2 regions of the Serratia proteamaculans genome follow, and region 2 is predicted to be linked to the other one. Evidence: predicted binding sites of a transcription regulator. Region 2 holds the regulator's gene; the other holds the start of a gene.
What was found. The regulator ArgR, encoded in region 2, controls arginine synthesis, uptake and breakdown. The targets are predictions, from matches to a motif close to ANTGAATAAAAATACANT.
Positions count from the first base shown of each region.

Region 1: the regulator ArgR is predicted to act here: its motif matches at 2,070-2,087, upstream of argC (N-acetyl-gamma-glutamyl-phosphate reductase).

Region 1 is NZ_OX461105.1:5,236,832-5,247,186, reverse strand. Features, by position in the region: gene ppc (phosphoenolpyruvate carboxylase) at 1-613, opposite strand, end outside; gene argE (acetylornithine deacetylase) at 872-2,017, opposite strand; gene argC (N-acetyl-gamma-glutamyl-phosphate reductase) at 2,234-3,238, shown strand; gene argB (acetylglutamate kinase) at 3,268-4,041, shown strand; gene QOT07_RS24380 (argininosuccinate synthase) at 4,067-5,287, shown strand; gene argH (argininosuccinate lyase) at 5,490-6,863, shown strand; gene QOT07_RS24370 (hypothetical protein) at 6,980-7,255, shown strand; gene QOT07_RS24365 (dihydrolipoyl dehydrogenase) at 7,317-8,765, opposite strand; gene QOT07_RS24360 (glutathione peroxidase) at 8,843-9,574, opposite strand; gene oxyR (DNA-binding transcriptional regulator OxyR) at 9,726-10,355, shown strand, end outside.
Region 2 is NZ_OX461105.1:411,017-421,371, reverse strand. Features, by position in the region: gene dacB (serine-type D-Ala-D-Ala carboxypeptidase) at 1-654, shown strand, start outside; gene pmrA (two-component system response regulator PmrA) at 663-1,325, shown strand; gene pmrB (two-component system sensor histidine kinase PmrB) at 1,322-2,383, shown strand; gene cgtA (Obg family GTPase CgtA) at 2,425-3,597, opposite strand; gene QOT07_RS01900 (DMT family transporter) at 3,614-4,585, opposite strand; gene rpmA (50S ribosomal protein L27) at 4,691-4,948, opposite strand; gene rplU (50S ribosomal protein L21) at 4,966-5,277, opposite strand; gene ispB (octaprenyl diphosphate synthase) at 5,547-6,518, shown strand; gene QOT07_RS01880 (DNA-binding protein) at 6,568-6,918, opposite strand; gene QOT07_RS01875 (helix-turn-helix domain-containing protein) at 7,102-7,362, shown strand; gene mdh (malate dehydrogenase) at 7,431-8,369, opposite strand; gene argR (transcriptional regulator ArgR) at 8,836-9,306, shown strand; gene yhcN (peroxide/acid stress response protein YhcN) at 9,712-9,975, shown strand; gene yhcN (peroxide/acid stress response protein YhcN) at 10,100-10,355, shown strand, end outside.

The DNA.
Region 1 (10,355 bases), 4.8 Mb from region 2:
AGCCCCACTTGGCTTCGTCGATCGGTGACGGACGGTTTTTACGGATCTCGTCGGTGTGCCACGACTGCGCCACTAATTGACGCAGGCGGCGCATGATCTTGTTGCGCTCGTAGTCGGCCAGATCGTTATGGTCGAGTTGGCTGAGGCAGGTGTTGACCTCAACCAGCTTGTGGATCAGGGTGCGGCGGGTGATTTCCGTCGGGTGCGCGGTCAGCACCAGCTCGATGGAAAGCTGCGACACGGCATTTTGCAGTTCTTTGGTGCTGAGCTTTTTGTCTTTTAGCCGGGTGAACAACTGCGCCAGCGCTTCCGGGTTGCTGGCGGCTTCACCATTAGGTGAAATGCTGTGGTACTGCTCAGCGGTATTGGTCAGATTGAGAAACTGGCTGAAGGCGCGTGCGACCGGCAACAACTCGTCGTTGGACAGGTTTTGCAAGGTGGAAAGCAGCTCCTGACGATGCGCTTCGTTACCTGCACGTGAAGATTTGGAAAGCTTACGGATAGTTTCAACGCGATCGAGAATATGCTCGCCCAGCGCTTCTTTGATGGTATCGCCGAGCAATTTGCCGAGCATACTGACATTACTTCGCATTGCCGAATATTGTTCGTTCATATAACCCCTGACCCAATTCTGTATGATTTTTATCTTGTAAGTAAATTTCACGTGTCAGGCCAACAGCGCCTGTTTCATCTCGCCACGTTCCTGTCCAATGGTCAATTGACACTATTTTTAGCAAAAAAACATCAAAATCGGCGCATTTTCTGAAATTTAATTACGGCACGCCGGTTATCAGTCTGGCTTATTTCATTGGTTTTCTACGCCTTAAGAGGTAGGAGGATGATAAATCATTAACCCTACCTTGTATCCGGTTTATTGGCGACAGAAGTGGCTGACCAATTGACTCAGCAGCTTGCGTGTCGGTTCGATAAAGCCGGTATCGATGTATTCATCCGGCTGATGTGCCTGGTCGATAGAGCCGGGGCCCAACACCAGCGTTGGACAGACCTGCTGGACGAACGGGGCTTCGGTGCAGTAATTGACCACCTGCGTGCGGGTGCCCAACAGTTTCTCAATCACGGCCACCATCTGGTGATCGGTCGGGCACTCGTAACCCGGCACCGAAGCATGCAGTTCCTCAATGCTCAAGCGGCCCGGCCAGCGCTGGCTGACTGGCTCCAGCGTTTGGTGCATCAGTTCATTGATGTTGTCGAGCGTCATGCCCGGCAACGGACGGATATCCAGATGCAACTCGCAGCAGGCGCAAATGCGGTTGGCTGCGTCGCCACCACTGATATGACCGAAGTTCATAGTCGGGTAGGGCACGGCAAAGGCCGGGTTGTTAAAGCGCTCTTGCAGCGTTTTGCGCAGCTCCATCAGGCGGCCGATGGTTTCATGCATCAAGTCGATAGCGTTCACGCCGCGCGCCGGGTCGCTCGAGTGACCGGATTGGCCGACGATGCGGATGGCGTTGGCCATGTGACCCTTGTGTGCGCGTACCGGCTGCAGCGAGGTTGGTTCACCGATAATGGCAAAGTCCGGACGGATACTGGTCGAGGCGGCGAAATAACGTGCGCCGGCCATCGTCGTTTCTTCATCTGCGGTTGCCAGAATGTACAACGGCTTGGTCAGCTTGCTGGCGTCGATGTCGCGCACGGCATCCAGAATAAAGGCAAAGAAGCCTTTCATGTCGGCAGTGCCCAGACCGTACAGCTTATTGTCGTGTTCGGTCAGGGTGAAGGGGTCGCGTGTCCAGCGCCCTTCATCATAAGGTACGGTATCGGTATGCCCTGCCAACAGCAGGCCACCGCTGCCTTCGCCAATACTGGCCAGCAGGTTAAATTTATTGCGGCTGTCCGGCACCGGTTGTACGTCGACACTAAAGCCCAAATCGGCAAACCAGCCGGCCAGCAAGTTGATTAACGCTTCATTACTCTGATCGAGGGCGCCATCGGTGGCGCTGATCGACGGAGTGGCGATCAACGCCCGGTACAGCTCAATAAATGGAGGTAATTTCATCTTCACTGTTGACAGCCTTTGGTTAGGTTGGTATCAATATTCATGCAGTTATTGTGAATAAAAATACAGTAAGCTGGAGCGTAAGGGAACCCGATTCCCGGATGATTATAAAAACATCAACGCTCGACCTCGTGGGTGAACGGCAAAACAACGCTGGTGAGCCTGGAAACCTGAGTCGAATACGACCCAACGCAAGTCAAGAAGGTGAAAGGCCCCATGTTGAATACGCTGATTGTCGGTGCCAGCGGTTATGCCGGAGCAGAGCTCACGGCGTACCTTAATCGTCACCCACACATGAACATAACCGCTTTAGCGGTTTCAGCGCAAAGTGCAGATGCAGGAAAATTGCTTTCCGATTTGCACCCCCAGTTAAAAGGTATCGTCGATCTGCCGTTACAACCGCTGGTTGACGTTGCCAAAGCCGCGGTGGGCATCGACGTGGTGTTTCTGGCCACGGCGCATGAGGTCAGCCACGACATCGCGCCGGCGTTTCTGGCTGCAGGTTGCGTGGTGTTCGATCTCTCTGGCGCGTTCCGCGTAAAAGATACCGCCTTCTATAGCCAATACTACGGTTTTGAACATCAGCATGCTGACCTGCTGGAGCAGGCGGTGTATGGCCTGGCGGAGTGGCAGAGCGACAAAATCAAACAGGCACAATTGATCGCCGTACCGGGTTGTTATCCGACGGCGGCGCAGTTGGCGCTAAAACCGCTGATCGATCAAGACTTGCTGAACCTGGATCAGTGGCCGGTGATCAACGCGACCAGCGGCGTGAGCGGTGCGGGCCGTAAGGCCAGCGTGAACACCAGTTTTTGCGAGGTGAGCCTGCAGCCGTACGGTATTTTCAACCACCGTCACCATCCGGAAATCGTCGCGCATCTGGGCGTGCCGGTCATCTTTACGCCACATTTGGGTAACTTCCCGCGTGGTATTCTCGAAACCATTACCTGTCGCCTGAAAGCCGGTGTGACCGCACAGGATGTGGCCGCCGTTTACCACGCCGCCTATGACGACAAACCGCTGGTACGGCTGTATGACCAGGGCGTACCGGCATTGAAGTCAGTCGTCGGGCTGCCGTTCTGTGATATCGGCTTTGCCGTACAGGGCGAACACCTGATCGCGGTGGCGGCGGAAGACAACCTGTTGAAAGGCGCAGCCGCTCAGGCGGTGCAATGCCTGAATATCCGTTTTGGGTTCCCGGAAACCCAGTCATTACTTTAATAAATCACCAGCGTGGGATGTAAACAGCGATGAACCCGTTAATTATCAAATTAGGTGGCGTGTTATTAGACAGTGAAGAGGCGCTGGAGCGTCTGTTTACCGCACTGGACAGCTACCGTCAGCAGCATCAGCGCCCGTTGGTGATCGTTCACGGCGGCGGTTGCGTGGTGGATGAGCTGATGAAAAAGCTTTCCCTGCCAGTGGTGAAGAAGAATGGCCTGCGTGTGACGCCGGCCGATCAGATCGACATTATCACCGGCGCACTGGCCGGCACTGCCAACAAAACCTTGTTGGCGTGGGCCATCAAGCATCAGATTAATGCGGTCGGCCTGAGCCTGGCAGACGGTGGCAGCGTCACCGTCACCCCGCTGGATCCGGCGCTGGGCCACGTGGGCAATGCGCAACCGGGCTCCCCGCTGCTGCTTAATACCCTGCTGGCTGCCGGTTACCTGCCGGTGATCAGCTCTATCGGCATTACCGCCGATGGGCAGTTAATGAATGTGAACGCCGATCAGGCGGCGACGGCCCTGGCCGCCACGCTGGGTGCGGATTTGATCCTGCTGTCGGATGTCAGTGGCATCCTCGACGGGAAAGGACAACGCATCGCAGAAATGACGGCGCAAAAAGCAGAACAACTGATTGCTCAGGGCATCATCACTGATGGTATGGTGGTGAAGGTGAATGCGGCGCTCGATGCAGCCCGTACCCTCGGTCGCCCGGTAGATATCGCCAGTTGGCGCCATGCCGATCAGCTTCCTGCTCTGTTTAACGGCGTGTCAATTGGCACCCGGATCCTCGCTTAAATTTAGAATTAAAAAGGAAAAGACCATGCAAAACCAAGGCATCAAAAAAATCGTTCTGGCGTACTCTGGCGGTCTGGATACTTCGGCCATCATTCCCTGGCTGAAAGAAAACTACGGCGGCTGCGAAGTGGTGGCGTTCGTCGCGGATATCGGCCAGGAGCGCAGCGATCTGGAAGGTGTGGAGCAAAAAGCCCTGCAATCCGGTGCCTCTGAGTGTCACGTGGTTGATCTGCGTGAAGAATTCATCCGTGACTATGTTTACCCAGTGCTGCAGACCGGCGCCTTGTATGAAGGCAGCTACCTGCTGGGCACCTCAATGGCGCGCCCGATTATCGCTAAAGCGCAGGTTGAACTGGCGCTGAAAGTCGGTGCTGATGCGGTGTGCCACGGCGCAACCGGTAAAGGTAACGACCAGGTGCGTTTCGAAACCACCTATACCGCGCTGGCCCCACACCTGAAAGTGGTTGCCCCTTGGCGTGAGTGGGACCTGCGTTCCCGTGAAGCGCTGCTGGACTACCTGAAAGAGCGCAACATCCCGACCACCGCATCACTGGAAAAAATCTACAGCCGTGACGAGAATGCCTGGCATATCTCTACCGAAGGCGGCGTGCTGGAAAGCCCGTGGAATGCACCGAACAAAGACTGTTGGGTTTGGACTGTTGACCCACAGGAAGCGCCGGATCAGCCTGAGCAAGTAACCATCACCGTAGCAAAAGGCTGCGTAGTGGCGGTTAACGGTGAAGCACTGAGCCCGTACAAATGTCTGGAAACCCTGAACGTGCTGGGTGCCAAGCATGGCGTGGGCCGTATCGACATCGTAGAAAACCGTCTGGTGGGCATCAAATCCCGTGGCTGCTACGAAACCCCGGGCGGGACCATCATGGTGGCGGCACTGCGTGGCGTTGAACAACTGGTACTGGATCGCGACAGCTTCAAATGGCGTGAGCAGTTGGGCCTGGAAATGTCTTACGTGGTGTACGATGGCCGCTGGTTTGCTCCACTGCGTCGTTCACTGCAGGCCTCTGCCGAAGCGCTGGCCGAAGAAGTTAACGGTGAAGTGGTACTGCAGCTGTACAAAGGCCAGGTGACGGCGATTCAGAAAAAATCCGCCAACAGCCTGTATTCCGAAGAGTTCGCGACCTTCGGCGAAGACGAAGTTTACGATCACAGCCACGCGGGCGGTTTTATCCGTCTGTTCTCACTCTCTTCACGCATTCGCGCGCTGAACGAGATAAAGAACAAGTAACTTATTAACCATTCGGCGTGACTTGATAGGGGCGCAGCGTACAGCGCCCTTTTCGTATAAAATTTATACCCTAAATAATTCGAGTTGTAGGAAGGCGGCAAGAGCGAGAGTCCCGATGAGCTTACGCTGGTAAGTGATTTGGGTGAGCGTTCGTAGCCAACACACCTGCTGCTTGAAGTATGACGGGTACAGGAGTAAAGGTATGGCACTTTGGGGCGGACGGTTCAGTCAGGCGGCAGATCAGCGGTTCAAACAATTAAACGATTCTCTGCGCTTTGATTATCGCCTGGCGGAACAGGACATCGTGGGTTCCGTGGCCTGGTCGAAAGCGCTGGTCACCGTCAACGTATTGACGGCAACCGAGCAGCAGCAGCTTGAACAGGCGTTGAACGGGCTGTTGGCGGAAGTGCAGGCCGATCCGCAGGCGATTGTCAGCAGCGATGCAGAAGATATTCACAGCTGGGTGGAGCAGAAGCTGATCGACAAAGTCGGCGATCTGGGCAAAAAGCTGCACACCGGCCGCAGCCGTAACGATCAGGTCGCGACCGATCTGAAATTGTGGTGCAAACAGCAGATCGGCGAGCTGCATCAGGCGATTGTGCAACTGCAACTGGCGCTGGTGGAAACCGCCGAAGCCAACCAGGACGCGGTGATGCCGGGCTATACTCACCTGCAGCGCGCGCAGCCGGTAACCTTTGCCCACTGGTGTTTGGCCTATGTGGAAATGCTGGCGCGCGACGAAAGCCGCCTGCAGGACACGCTGAAGCGCCTGGACGTCAGCCCGTTGGGCAGCGGCGCGCTGGCCGGTACCGCCTATCCGATTGATCGTGAACAACTGGCCGGTTGGCTGGGTTTTGCCTCCGCCACCCGCAACAGTCTGGACAGCGTTTCCGACCGTGACCACGTGCTGGAGTTGCTATCCAATGCCTCCATCAGCATGGTGCACCTGTCGCGCTTTGCCGAAGACCTGATCTTCTTCAACAGCGGCGAAGCAGCCTTTGTCGATCTGTCTGACCGCGTGACCTCCGGCTCCTCGCTGATGCCGCAAAAGAAAAACCCGGATGCGCTGGAGCTGATCCGCGGTAAGTGTGGCCGCGTGCAGGGCGCATTGACCGGCATGATGATGACGTTGAAAGGCCTGCCGTTGGCTTACAACAAAGACATGCAGGAAGACAAGGAAGGGCTGTTTGACGCGCTCGATACCTGGATGGACTGCCTGCAGATGGCGGCCCTGGTGCTGGATGGTATTCAGGTGAAACGTCCGCGCTGTAAAGAAGCGGCGGAGCAGGGTTACGCCAACTCGACAGAACTGGCGGACTATCTGGTCGCCAAAGGCGTGCCGTTCCGTGAGGCGCACCATATTGTCGGTGAAGCGGTGGTGGAAGCCATCCGTCAGGGCAAGGCGCTGGAAGCCCTGCCGTTGACTGATTTGCAGAAGTTCAGTGCGATCATTGGCGACGATGTGTACCCGATTCTGGCGCTGCAATCTTGCCTGGATAAGCGCTCAGCCAAAGGCGGCGTTTCTCCTCAGCAGGTCGCCAGCGCGATCGCCGCAGCGAAACAGCGCTTGGCTTAACTCAAAGTAAATAACAAGGATGTTTATGCATTATTTACAGTTAGTGCCTGTTTTTACTGATTTCTACATACGCAAGGCAGAGGCAAACAAAGTCTCTGCCGGATATGGAGAAATCAATGTACAAAAACAGAAAGCGTGGATTACGTCGTCATCACTATTATCGTCTAAAAAGTAATCGTAAAGATTACTACGGCGGAATAATTTATCCGGAGCTATCTACGGCGCAGGGAATTGCCCGCAGAGCAGGTAAGTTAGTTACTACAGCGCCTGATTGCAGTTGCTGGATGTGCGGGAATCCTCGTCGATACTTCCTCAGTGTTACTTTGCAGGAATTAAAGGCGAATGATAGTGAAGGTGATGGATGGAAAGAGTTAAACGCTGAGTCCGTTTGATTCTGACATGTATAAAGGGCGCAGTTCATATGCAGAACTGTGCCCTTTGTTTTTGGAAGGATTACTCGCCCGGGCAGCGCTGGCAGCGTTCCGCCTCGGCCTCGCCCAGTTTGAGCCTGGCTTGCAGATCGCGCAGCGCGGTGCGCAGGCCTTCTTCGATGACCGGATGGTAGAACGGCATGTCCAGCATCTGGTTGATGGTCATTTGTTGTTGGTGTGCCCAGGCCAGCAGGTGGGCGATATGCTCAACGTCCGGCCCCATCATCTCCGCGCCGAGAAAACGCCCGGTGCCCTGTTCGCCGTAGACGTGCAGGATGCCCTTATTGCGCAACATTACGCGCGAGCGACCCTGATTCTCGAACGACACCTCACCGATTTCAAAACAGCCGCAGGCGCTGAATTTCTCGCTCAATTCGCGGAAGGTGGAGCCGACCATGGCGATCTGCGGATCGGAAAATACTACCGAGATCGCGCTGCGGCGCAGGCCCGGCGTGACTTCAGGGAAGCTGCCGGCATTGGTCCCGGCAATACGTGCCTGATCGCTGGCTTCGTGCAACAACGGCAGTTGGTTGCTGGCATCGCCGGCGATAAAAATATGCGGCAAGCTGGTTTGCATCGTCAGGCGATCGGCCTCGGGTACGCCCCGGGCGTCGAGTCGCAGGCCGGTATTCTCCAGGCCCAAATTATCGACGTTCGGGCGGCGACCGGTAGCGGCCAGTACGTAATCCACCATGATCTCCTGCGGCTTGCCGTGTAAATCCTGATAGCGGATAAACACTTTGTCGCCTTCGCGCTGCATCATCTCGACTTTCACATCGGCATCAAGATAGAACTCTTCGCCCAGGGCTTTGGCCGCGTAATTGCGCACCGTGCTGTCGGTCAAGGGGCCGACGGCGCCGCCAACGCCAAACACTTTGGTCTCGACCCCGAGACGATGCAGCGCCTGACCCAGTTCCAGACCAAACACACCTGGCCCGAACACCGCCACGGACTGTGGTAAATCATCCCAGTTGAAGACATCGTCATTGACGATCAGTCGGTCACCCAGCGCATTCCACGCTGCCGGCCAGCTTGGACGGGAACCCGTGGCGATAACGATCCGCTGCGCCACGATGCGCGTATGCTCATCCACCTGCAGGGTGTTGTCGTCGAGAAAGCGGGCGTAGCCGCTAATTTTGTCGCCGGCAGGGATCTGGTCGACGCCTTCCAACACAAAGCCGACGAAGCGGTCGCGTTCGCGTTTGACGCGCTCCATCACTTCGCGACCGTTGACGGTGGTTTTGCCTGCGGGATACACGCCAAAGCCCGGCGCTCGCTCGATTTGATGTACCGCCTCGGCGGCGGCGATCAGTAGTTTGGACGGCATGCAGCCAACGCGTGCACAGGTGGTGCCGTAGGCTCCGCCCTCAATCATCACCACGCTGGGGGTCGAAAGCTTGGCGGCGCGATAGGCACCCAGACCGGCGGTGCCGCCGCCGATAACCGCGACGTCAACATTCAACTGTTTCATATCCGCTCCTGAAAGCTAAAAAAAGAGCGGGCCAGAGCCCGCCAAAAGTTCACGTTGGCTTTGTTATTACTTATTAATCAGGCTGACAGGAAAGTTTCCAGGTCATCGCTACCGCCAATATGACGGCCGCCGATGAACACTTGCGGTACCGTGGCACGGCCGCTGACGGCGCGCAGGCTGACGGTCGTCGCGTCCTGACCCAGTACGATTTCCTCATACTGAATGCCGCGCTCCTGCAACATTTGTTTGGCTTTGGCGCAGAACGGGCAACCCGGCTTGGTAAACAGCGAAACCGACTCCTGCACTTTGAATTCCGGCGCCAGGTATTTCAGCATGGTGTCGGCATCCGACACTTCAAATGGGTCACCTGGCTTGTTGGGTTCGACGAACATTTTTTCCACTACGCCGTTACGCACCAGCATCGAATAACGCCATGACCGTGGGCCAAAGCCCAGATCGGCTTTCTCGACCAGCATGTTCATGCCTTTGGTGAACTCACCGTTGCCGTCCGGCACGAAGGTGATGTTCTCAGCGTGTTGATCGGCTTTCCAGGCGTTCATCACGAAGGTGTCGTTCACCGAGACGCACAGGATGCTGTCAACGCCGTGCTGTTTGAATACGCTGGACAGCTCGTTGTAGCGCGGTAAATGGCTGGAAGAGCAGGTTGGGGTGAACGCACCCGGCAGCGAAAATACGATGACGGTTTTATCTTTAAACAGATCCTGGGTAGTGACATCGATCCATTGGTCACCCTGACGAGTATGGAAGGTCACCTGAGGAATTTTTTTGCCTTCTTGGCTGGTAAACATGAATTAACCCCTTAATTAGGAAAAATAAATTTTTGCTATCAGCGTTGTGCCGCTTTGTTGGGACACATTATTGCCGCCGGGGCTTGATAGATCTAATCGCTCGTTGCTATCTTATCTATCGCCATGAGCTATCGTGGTCTGGAGGGAAACAATGAATATTCGTGATTTAGAGTACCTGGTCGCCTTGGCCGAGCACCGGCATTTCCGCCGTGCCGCCGATTCATGCCATGTTAGCCAACCCACGCTCAGTGGGCAGATCCGCAAGCTGGAAGACGAACTGGGTGTGATGTTGCTCGAACGTACCAGCCGCAAGGTGTTATTCACCCAGGCAGGTCTGCTGCTGGTGGAACAGGCGCGTACCGTGCTGCGCGAAGTCAAAGTTCTGAAAGAGATGGCCAGCCAGCAGGGTGAAGCCATGTCCGGGCCGCTGCATATCGGCCTGATCCCGACCGTCGGGCCTTATTTGCTGCCGCAGATCATTCCTACGCTGCACAAAACCTTTCCCAAGCTGGAAATGTACCTGCATGAAGCGCAAACCCAACAGCTGCTGGCGCAACTCGACAGCGGCAAACTGGACTGCGCGATCCTGGCCCTGGTGAAGGAAACGGAAGCCTTTATTGAAGTCCCGCTGTTTGATGAACCCATGAAGCTGGCGGTGTACTCCGATCACCCATGGTCGCAGCGCGACCGCGTGGCAATGCCGGATTTGGCAGGGGAAAAGCTGTTGATGCTGGAAGACGGCCACTGCTTGCGCGATCAGGCGATGGGCTTTTGCTTCCAG
Region 2 (10,355 bases):
GATGAGCTGAAACAGGCCGGCATTCAGATCGACGGCCACCTGAAGCGTCAGACCCAGCCAGGCCTGAAAGGAACGGTGATCGCCCAAGCTCAATCAGCGCCGCTGCACGAGTTGTTGAAGATCATGCTGAAGAAATCGGACAACATGATCGCCGATACCGTATTCCGCACTATCGGCCATGAGCGTTTTGGCGTTCCGGGCACCTGGCGTGCCGGTGCCGACGCGGTGCGTCAGGTCCTTCGTCAGAAAGCCGGCGTCGATTTGGGTAACAGCATCGTGGTAGACGGCTCAGGCCTGTCACGCCATAACCTGCTGGCCCCGGCAACCATGATGCAGGCATTGCAGTACATTGCGCAGCATGACAGCGAGCTAAACTTTATTTCGATGCTGCCGTTATCCGGCTACGACGGAACCCTGCGTTACCGTGGCGGTCTGCATGAAGCCGGTGTCGACGGCAAGGTTTCTGCCAAAACCGGTGCGCTGCAAGGCGTGTATAACCTGGCCGGGTTTATCACCACCGCCAGCGGACAGCGTTTTGCCTTCGTACAGTATCTGTCAGGCTATGCCGTGCCGCCGGAAGATCAGAAACAGCGCCGTGCTCCCTTGGTACGTTTCGAAAGCCGCCTGTACCGGGATATTTATCAGAATAACTGAGGGTTATGATGAAACTGCTGATTGTTGAAGACGATGAGCTGCTGCAACAAGGCCTGGCACTGGCATTAGCCGGGGAAGGCTATGCCTGCGACTGCGCCGCCACGGCGGCGGAGGCCAGTGCTCTGCTCCTCACCAGTCAGTACAGTATGATTATCCTCGATCTGGGCCTGCCCGACATGGACGGCGCCAGCCTGCTTCGGCAGTGGCGCCGCCAGCAAGTTGAATTGCCGGTACTAATTCTGACAGCACGTGACGCACTGGAAGATCGTGTCGACGGGCTGGATGCCGGCGCCGACGATTACCTGGTGAAGCCCTTTGCTTTGGTTGAGCTGCAGGCGCGCGTGCGAGCGCTGATCCGCCGCTACCAGGGCCACAGTGACAATCTCATGCAGTTGGACGATCTCCAGCTCAATCTCTCCAGTCAGCAGGTTTATGTTCAACAACAGCCGGTGGAAGTCACTCCAAAAGAGTTCGCCATCCTGTCGCGTCTGATGATGCGCGCCGGACAAACGGTCAACCGTGAACTGCTGCAGCAGGATCTTTATACCTGGCAGGATGATTTGGGCTCTAACACGCTGGAAGTGCATATCCATAACCTGCGCCGCAAATTGGGTAAGGATCGCATCCGTACCGTTCGCGGTATCGGCTATCGCCTGGAATCCTCATCATGATCAGCATGCGCCGTCGTCTGTTGTTGATGCTGGCGCTGATCCTTTTGGTCACCCAGCTTATCAGTGCCTTTTGGCTGTGGCATGAAAGCCAGGAGCAAATCAGCTTCCTGGTGGATGAAACCCTGTCGGCCAAGGTTCGTACCGAGCGTGTCGATACGGAAATCGCCGAAGCGATAGCCTCGTTGCTCGCCCCTTCACTGATCATGATGATCGTCACCCTGCTGGCCTCATTTTGGGCTATCAGCTGGATTATCCGACCGCTTAATCAACTGCAGCAACGGCTGGAAAAGCGCTCCGCCGATAACCTGACGCCACTGCCGCTCAACAGTGACAGTCTGGAAATGATGGCGGTTACCACCACACTCAACCAATTGTTCTCGCGACTGGATAACACCATCCAACAGGAACGGCTGTTTACCGCCGATGCCGCCCATGAGCTGCGTACACCTCTGGCGGGGATCCGTCTGCATCTGGAGTTAATGGAAAAGCAGGGGATCCCGCAAAGCGGACCGCTGATTACCCGCATTGACCAACTGATGCACACCGTCGAGCAATTGTTGATGCTTGCGCGCGCCGGGCAAGATTTTGCCAGTGGCCATTATCAACGCTTCGATTGGGTGAGCGACGTTATTCAACCGCTACGGGAAGAACTCGAGGAGTTGGCTGCGCAACGCGGACAAAGTCTGCAATGGCAGCTTCCGGCCACCGCGCCGGTACATGGCGACCCGGTGCTGTTACGTCTGCTGCTGCGCAACCTGGTGGAGAATGCCCATCGTTATAGCCCCGAGGGCAGCAGGATCCAGGTGCAACTGACTCGGCAGGATCGCGGGCATCGGCTACAGGTGATCGATGAAGGACCGGGCGTCAAAGAGAAAATGGTCGGCGAACTCACCCAGGCCTTCCGCCGTATGGATCAGCGCTATGGCGGCAGTGGGCTGGGGCTGAACATCGTGACCCGTATTGTACAACTGCATCAGGGCCGCTTAACGTTGGAAAACCGTCAGGATACCCACGGGCTCAATGCTCAATGCTGGTTGCCGGAAAACGTATTGAAATAAAAAAAGGGCCCAGTATTAACTGAGCCCCTCTCTTCGCAAGATTACTTCTGGTAAACGATTTCGACGCCTTCGTCGTCTTCTTCATCCCAGTCGTCATCCCAGTCGTCATCCGCTTCAGCTTCCACTTCAGCGATCTGTTCACGATGGTAATCATCCCACATGAACTCGACTTTCTCCGGCGCGCTTTCTGCGATGGCCATGGCTTTCGGTTGGGTATTGATAAACTTCATCACATCCCAGCACAGCGCATTGACACCTTCGCGATTGACGGCGGAGATCATGTAGTATTTACCTTCCCAACCCATGCCCTCTGCAATCGCCTTGGCACGTTCGGCAGCTTCTTCTTCGCCTATCACATCAATCTTGTTGAAAACCAGCCAGCGAGGCTTCTGCGACAGATTCTCGCTATACTGATTCAACTCATTGATGATGATTTTGGCATTTTCTACCGGGTCAGACTCATCGATTGGGGCGATATCCACCAGGTGCAACAGCACGCGGCAACGCTCCAGATGCTTCAGGAAGCGAATACCCAGACCAGCGCCGTCAGCGGCACCTTCGATCAGCCCTGGGATATCGGCAACCACGAAGCTTTGCTCGTGGTCCATACGCACCACACCCAGGCTTGGTACCAGAGTGGTAAACGGATAGTCAGCCACTTTCGGCTTGGCAGCAGACACGGCGCGGATAAAGGTCGACTTGCCGGCGTTCGGCAGGCCTAACATACCCACATCGGCCAGCAGCAACAGCTCCAGCAGGATGTCACGAGCTTCACCGGCGGTACCCAACGTTTTCTGACGCGGAGCACGGTTGACCGATGATTTAAAACGGGTGTTGCCCAAACCGTGCCAACCGCCTTTCGCCACCATCAGACGCTGCTCATGACGGGTCATGTCACCGAGGATCTCGCCGGTGCCCTGATCCTGCACGCGAGTACCTACCGGTACCTTGATGGTAATATCTTTGCCACGCTTGCCGGTACAGTCACGGCTCTGACCGTTCTGGCCACGTTCGGCGCGGAAAGATTTCTCAAAGCGGTAGTCGATCAGCGTGTTGAGGTTTTCGTCCGCCAACAGATAGACGTCGCCGCCATCGCCGCCGTCACCACCATCAGGCCCGCCGTTCGGGATATACTTTTCGCGACGGAAGCTGACGCAACCATTACCACCGTCACCTGCAACGACCAAAATCGCTGCTTCATCTACAAACTTCATTTACCGTCTCCGTAAATCATTCACCAGGCTGCTTCAAAGGAGCAACCAGGCGGGGTTCTGCCCGTCGCGGCCACCAACGGTGACCAATTGCGGAAAACATGGCGCCCGCTACCACCACGAAAGCACCGACATAGCCGACGACATTTAATGTCGGGGCGGCGAATACGTGTGGCCAGGCCAGCGCCAATAAATCTGAAAAAAGCAGGGTAAACAGCGGTGTCAGCGTCACTAACGCGCTCACCTGTGCCGCCTGCCAGCGCGCCATGGCCTCAGCCAGCGCACCATAACCAATCAGCGTGTTGGCACCACAGAACAGCAGACAGGCTAATTGCCAACCGCTGAGCTGGAAAATCACCTCCGGCCTGGCCAGAGGAAATAACGCCACTGCACATAAAGTGTACAACATTACCAGGATTTGCGGCGAGGCCAATCGACGCAGCAACACTTTCTGCGCAACGCCATAAGTAACCCAGACCGTTGCCGCACACACACCCAACAACACCCCAAGGGTGTAATCCGTCAGGCGGGTGAAAATTTCAATCAGGCTGACGTTGAAGAACAACAGCAACCCGCAGATTAGCATCAGCGCGCCAATCACCTGGGTAATACGCATGCGCTCTTTTAAAATCAGCACGCTGGCAAACATCATGCCGACCGGCGATAGTTGGCCGATCACTTGCGATGCTGTCGGGCTGAGATACTGCAGTGAAGAGCTGAAGAAAATAAAATTCCCCAGCAAGCCTGCGGTGGCGATGGCCAGAATCAACAACCAGCGCGGTTGACGGAACAGGGTCACCGGCGGCAACTTGCCACGCACGGCCAAAATAAGCCCCAATCCAAGTGCAGCAATGGTAAATCGATACCAAACGATGGTAAACGGCTCCATCACTACCAGCACTTCTTTCATCGCAATCGGCAATGCACCCCAGCAAACTGCCGTAGTCACCGCCAGAGAAATGCCAATTCCGACCTGCTGTTTCGTTTCCATCTTACCTTTGCCAGCGCTGACGGGCCGATACACAAGCAGCCCATAAATGTAAAAAGCCCCGCAACGAATTGCGGGGCTTACATCTATTTAGTAAGGCTCGGAAAATTATTCAGCTTCGATGCTGATAAATTTACGATTGCTCGGGCCTTTAACTTCGAATTTGACTTTACCGTCTTTCAAAGCAAACAGAGTGTGGTCTTTGCCGCAACCCACGTTGGTACCAGCGTGGAATTTAGTGCCGCGCTGACGAACGATGATGCTGCCTGCCAGTACTGCTTCGCCGCCAAAGCGTTTTACGCCCAGACGTTTAGCTTCTGAATCGCGACCGTTACGAGTCGAGCCGCCAGCCTTTTTGTGTGCCATTAATCTGCTCCCCTAACTTAAGCGCTGATGCCGGTGATTTTAACGTCAGTGAACCACTGACGGTGGCCCTGCTGCTTACGATGGTGCTTACGACGACGAAACTTAACGATCTTAATTTTCTCGCCACGACCGTGAGCAACGACTTCAGCTTTGATCTTACCGCCATCGACGTAAGGAACGCCGATTTTGATATCTTCGCCATTAGCGATCATCAGAATCTGGTCAAACTCAACTGCTTCACCAGTTGCGATGTCCAGCTTTTCCAAGCGAATGGTTTGACCTTCGCTTACTCGGTGTTGTTTACCACCACTTTGGAAAACCGCGTACATATAAAACTCCGCTTTCCGCGTGCCCAACTGTTTAGTACAGAGCGCGCTATAAATATTCACAATAGGGCGCGAATTCTACGCAATAATCCAGCATATGACAAGAGCAGAATAAGACCAGAAGCAGAAAAAAGAAGAAAAAAAGCACAGTTTCTTTCATGGCGTTTATCTGAGCCGTTTTTCAAGTACAATCAGAGGGACAGTTACCGCCATGTACCGATGTGAGCAGCGATCTCAACGCGGTGAAGAGAAACACAGCTGAAAAAAATACAATGAACCTAGAGCAAATTACCGAGTTAACCGCGCAAGATATGGCGGCCGTGAACGCAACAATTCTCGAACAGCTGAATTCCGATGTCACGCTCATCAATCAGCTTGGCTATTACATTATCAGTGGTGGCGGTAAACGCATCCGCCCGATGATCGCCGTTCTGGCGGCGCGGGCGTTGCATTATCAGGGTGATAAACACATTACCGTGGCTGCGCTGATCGAATTCATTCACACCGCTACCCTGCTGCATGATGACGTGGTGGATGAATCAGATATGCGCCGCGGCAAGGCCACCGCCAATGCCGCCTTCGGCAATGCCGCCAGCGTGCTGGTCGGCGACTTCATTTATACGCGTGCTTTCCAGATGATGACCAGCCTGGAATCGCTGCGCGTGTTGGCGCTGATGTCAGAGGCCGTCAACGTGATAGCCGAAGGCGAAGTGCTGCAGTTAATGAACGTCAACGATCCGGACATTACCGAAGAAAGTTACATGCGGGTGATCTACAGCAAAACCGCACGTCTGTTTGAAGCGGCAGCACAGTCCTCAGCCATCCTTTCAGATGCAAGTGAAGCAGAAGAAAAAGCGCTGCAGGATTACGGTCGCTACCTTGGCACCGCTTTCCAGTTGATCGATGACCTGCTCGATTACAGCGCCGACGGCAGCACGCTGGGTAAAAATACCGGTGACGATCTCAATGAAGGGAAGCCGACACTGCCGTTACTGCACGCCATGCATAACAGCGAAGGCGCACAGAAAACCATGATCCGTGGGGCTATTGAACAAGGTAACGGCCGTCATTTGCTGGAGCCCGTGTTGGAGGCCATGCAGCAATGCGGCTCCCTGGAATATACCCGCCAGCGTGCTGAGGAAGAGGCCGACAAGGCCATTGCCGCATTGCAGGTTCTCCCGGAATCCGCTCATCGTTCCGCGCTGGAAGGATTAGCGCATCTTGCGGTTCAACGTGATTTTTAAGAAACAATAAACGTCTTGCTGTTTCCACAGACCCGCTCTGCGGGTCTGCTCATTTCTCCGCTGAAATACGCGCCAGTAAGCTACCGATCCCTTCTCGCATCAGGAACGCCAAAACTTTCTCACGTTCGCTCTCCGTCAGGTGATAGAAATATTCAATCCACACGGCCAGCGGATCCTTGCGGTCAATCTCATAGCTCGCAGGTTCTTCTTTTAATACCAATAAATTACGTATCCCGGCAGGCAAGCTGTCAATATGGTATTCCAGCGCTTTCCCCTGCACGCCTTTACGCCGGCGGCTGATCCAGCCTTCACGACGCGCCATCAAATTTATTCCCTGTGGTGAGGAGGGTAATCCTGCTACGCCTGTCAGCTCCTTGGCGGCAAACCACTCTTTTTTCATAGCCATGTTCTCTGGGCAAAAGTCGGCAAATATCTTTTTTTGGGAAATTTATGGGATATTTTTTAAGAAATTTAGTGGTATCCTAGTTTCCGTATAAGCGTTTCATGTTGTTCAAACGATTAATTTTGACCTGTTAGTTATACCACTAACAGAACTTTCGCTAATCAAAAAAGGAATGCAAACATGAACTCAAGGAACAAGGACTGGCATCCGGCGGATATCATTGCGGCTTTACGTAAGAAGGGAACCACACTGGCGGCGGTATCGCGCAAGGCAGGGCTAAGCTCATCAACGCTGGCGAATGCGCTATCGCGCCCCTGGCCAAAAGGGGAATGGTTAATTGCCGAATCACTTAACATCCATCCTGCAGAGATTTGGCCAAGCCGTTATTTCGATCCACACACCCATAACCTGCTGGATCGAAAAGCCCGCATCCGGTCATAGCTTCGGGCATAAAAAAACCGCCGGTACGCTGTCCGGCGGCCTATGTATACTCATGCACCACTGAATGATCAGTTATTGATAAACTTTTCGCCCAGTTCGATATCTTTGTGCAGAACATCCAGCATGTCTTCCAGCGCTTTCTGTTCGAACGCGCTCAGAGTCCCGATGTCTTTGCGTTCTTCAACGCCATTCTTACCCAGCACCAGCGGTTGTGCGAAGAAGCGAGCATATTTGCCATCCCCTTCCACGTAAGCACATTCCACCACGCCTTTTTCGCCTTGCAGCGCACGAACCAGAGACAGGCCGAAACGCGCCGCCGCCTGACCCATTGACAGGGTTGCAGACCCGCCACCGGCTTTAGCTTCAACCACTTCAGTACCCGCATTCTGGATACGCTTGGTCAGATCAGCCACTTCCTGCTCGGTAAAGCTCACGCCAGGGATCTGTGACAACAATGGCAGGATGGTCACGCCAGAGTGTCCGCCGATTACCGGTACGTTCAGCTCTTCCGGCTGTTTGCCTTTCAGCTCAGCCACGAAGGTGTTGGAACGGATGATATCCAGCGAAGTCACGCCGAACAGTTTATTTTTGTCATAAACACCGGCTTTCTTCAGCACTTCTGCTGCGATAGCCACGGTGGTGTTAACCGGGTTGGTGATAATACCGATGCAGGCTTGCGGGCAGGTTGTTGCCACTTGCTGGATCAGATTACGCACGATGCCCGCGTTCACGTTGAACAGATCTGAACGATCCATGCCTGGTTTGCGTGCAACGCCGGCAGAAATCAGTACCACGTCCGCGCCGTGCAGGGCTGGAGTCGCGTCTTCGCCACTGAAGCCTTTGATTTTAACTGCGGTTGGGATGTGGCTTAAATCGACGGCAACGCCTGGGGTAACGGGGGCAATGTCGTAGAGAGAGAGTTCAGAACCTGAAGGAAGCTGGGTTTTGAGTAGAAGGGCGAGGGCCTGGCCGATACCGCCAGCAGCACCGAGAACTGCAACTTTCATCCTATACTCCTTTATTATCTTAAATATATAAAGCGCCGTGAATATGTTGGGTACGGACCTTAAATTATTACACCTTTAAAAACAATCTCTTAACAGTCTGTTTGAGAACTGGCGCAATAAAACGGCCGATGTCGCGCTCATCTTAGATTAAATCGCTTACGCATTAAGGGCATAGCGCACACTAATCAAAAATACTGCGAGGTTATTCACGAGCAAGTTAACCGGCGGTTACATTACACCCTTACACAACATCAGAACAACATCATTTTAATAACATTTTCTTTACTACCGCAGACGGCTTTTTCGGTCACGGAAAGGGCATATTCATGGGATACGGATTTTGTTAAAATGCTGCCCTTTCCTCATTGTCCGGGCCTTTTTGTTTTTTCCGGGCGTCCTTTTATTGCATAAAAATTCATTTATATGCATAATAATCACTTCAATTGTCAACATTCCACGGTGCAAAATGCGTAATCCCGCAAAGCAGGAAGATCTGATCAAGGCGTTTAAAGCGTTATTGAAAGAAGAAAAATTCAGTTCTCAAGGCGAGATTGTTTTGGCGCTGCAAGAAGAAGGCTTCGAAAACATCAACCAATCCAAAGTATCGCGCATGCTGACCAAGTTCGGTGCGGTGCGTACGCGCAATGCCAAAATGGAAATGGTGTATTGCCTTCCGGCCGAACTCGGCGTACCCACCACCACCAGCCCGCTGAAAAACCTGGTGTTGGACGTCGATCATAACGATGCTGTGGTAGTGATCCACACCAGTCCCGGCGCCGCACAGTTAATAGCCCGCCTGCTGGACTCGCTGGGTAAATCTGAAGGCATCCTCGGCACTATCGCCGGTGACGACACTATTTTCGTTACCCCGGCCAGCAGCTTTACCGCTCGTCAGCTGTACGAAGCCATCCTGACGCTGTTCGAACAAGAGTTATGATGCATAGCGCTAACAAAATGCGGCCAACGGTCGCGTTTTGTTAGCACTTCTTTAACCCTACCCTTACCTTTCCCCCATCATCTACCACGTTTAAAACCAAGTTTCCTCCACACCACAACACATTTCAATGACATTTCACCGTAACCAGTGATAGCTACTGCTATCTTCCGCACTTTTGGTCAAAAGCACTTACCTCATTGAAATTACATAATTTTAACATTGAAAGATCGTTTTATGAGCGGTTTTTATTCCATCTGGTTATTAAAAATAAGCAACACCATAATAAAGTTTCACAAGAAACTGTTAGCTAACTATTAATTTTTAGGGTTACTAGATGTATACTCATTTCCGTGACGTAAATCACAGTTCATTGGAACTGATAAAAGAATACGAAAAGGCTAAATCATGAAAATTAAAGCTACCATCGCAACCATGAGCGTTCTATCCATGCTTTCTTTCGGCGCATTTGCAGCACAATCTGTTGATGCAAATCAGGCCGCAAAAATGCAGGCCGCAGGGACTATTACCGTCAGCGGCGTTGCCGGTGCACCTTCAGACATCCGCCAGGCACTGTCTGAAAAAGCCGATGCCAAAGGGGCAACCGCTTACCGTGTAATCGAAGCGCGCAACGAAGGCAACTTCCACGCCACCGCAGAAATTTACAAATAAGTACAAGGTGTTACCCGGAAACGGGCAATAAAACTCTGGAACCCAGCATTACCGATAACAGCCTTCAAGAATAAAAACGCTGCAAAAGCCCTTCCAGGCGGTTATCGCAACAGGACCCAATATCATGAACATGAAAACTACCCTCGCCGCACTCAGCCTGCTGTCAGTCGTTTCGTTCGGTGCTTCTGCCGCTACGTTAATCACTAATGACCAGGCCAACAATCTTCAGTCTGTCGGTACCATTACCGCCAGCGGCATTACCGGCGCGCCTTCCGATATTCGCCAGGCCCTGTCCGACAAGGCCGACAAGCAAGGCGCTAAAGCCTACCGCGTGATCGAAGCCTACGAAAACGGCAACTGGCACGCGACAGCAGAAATCT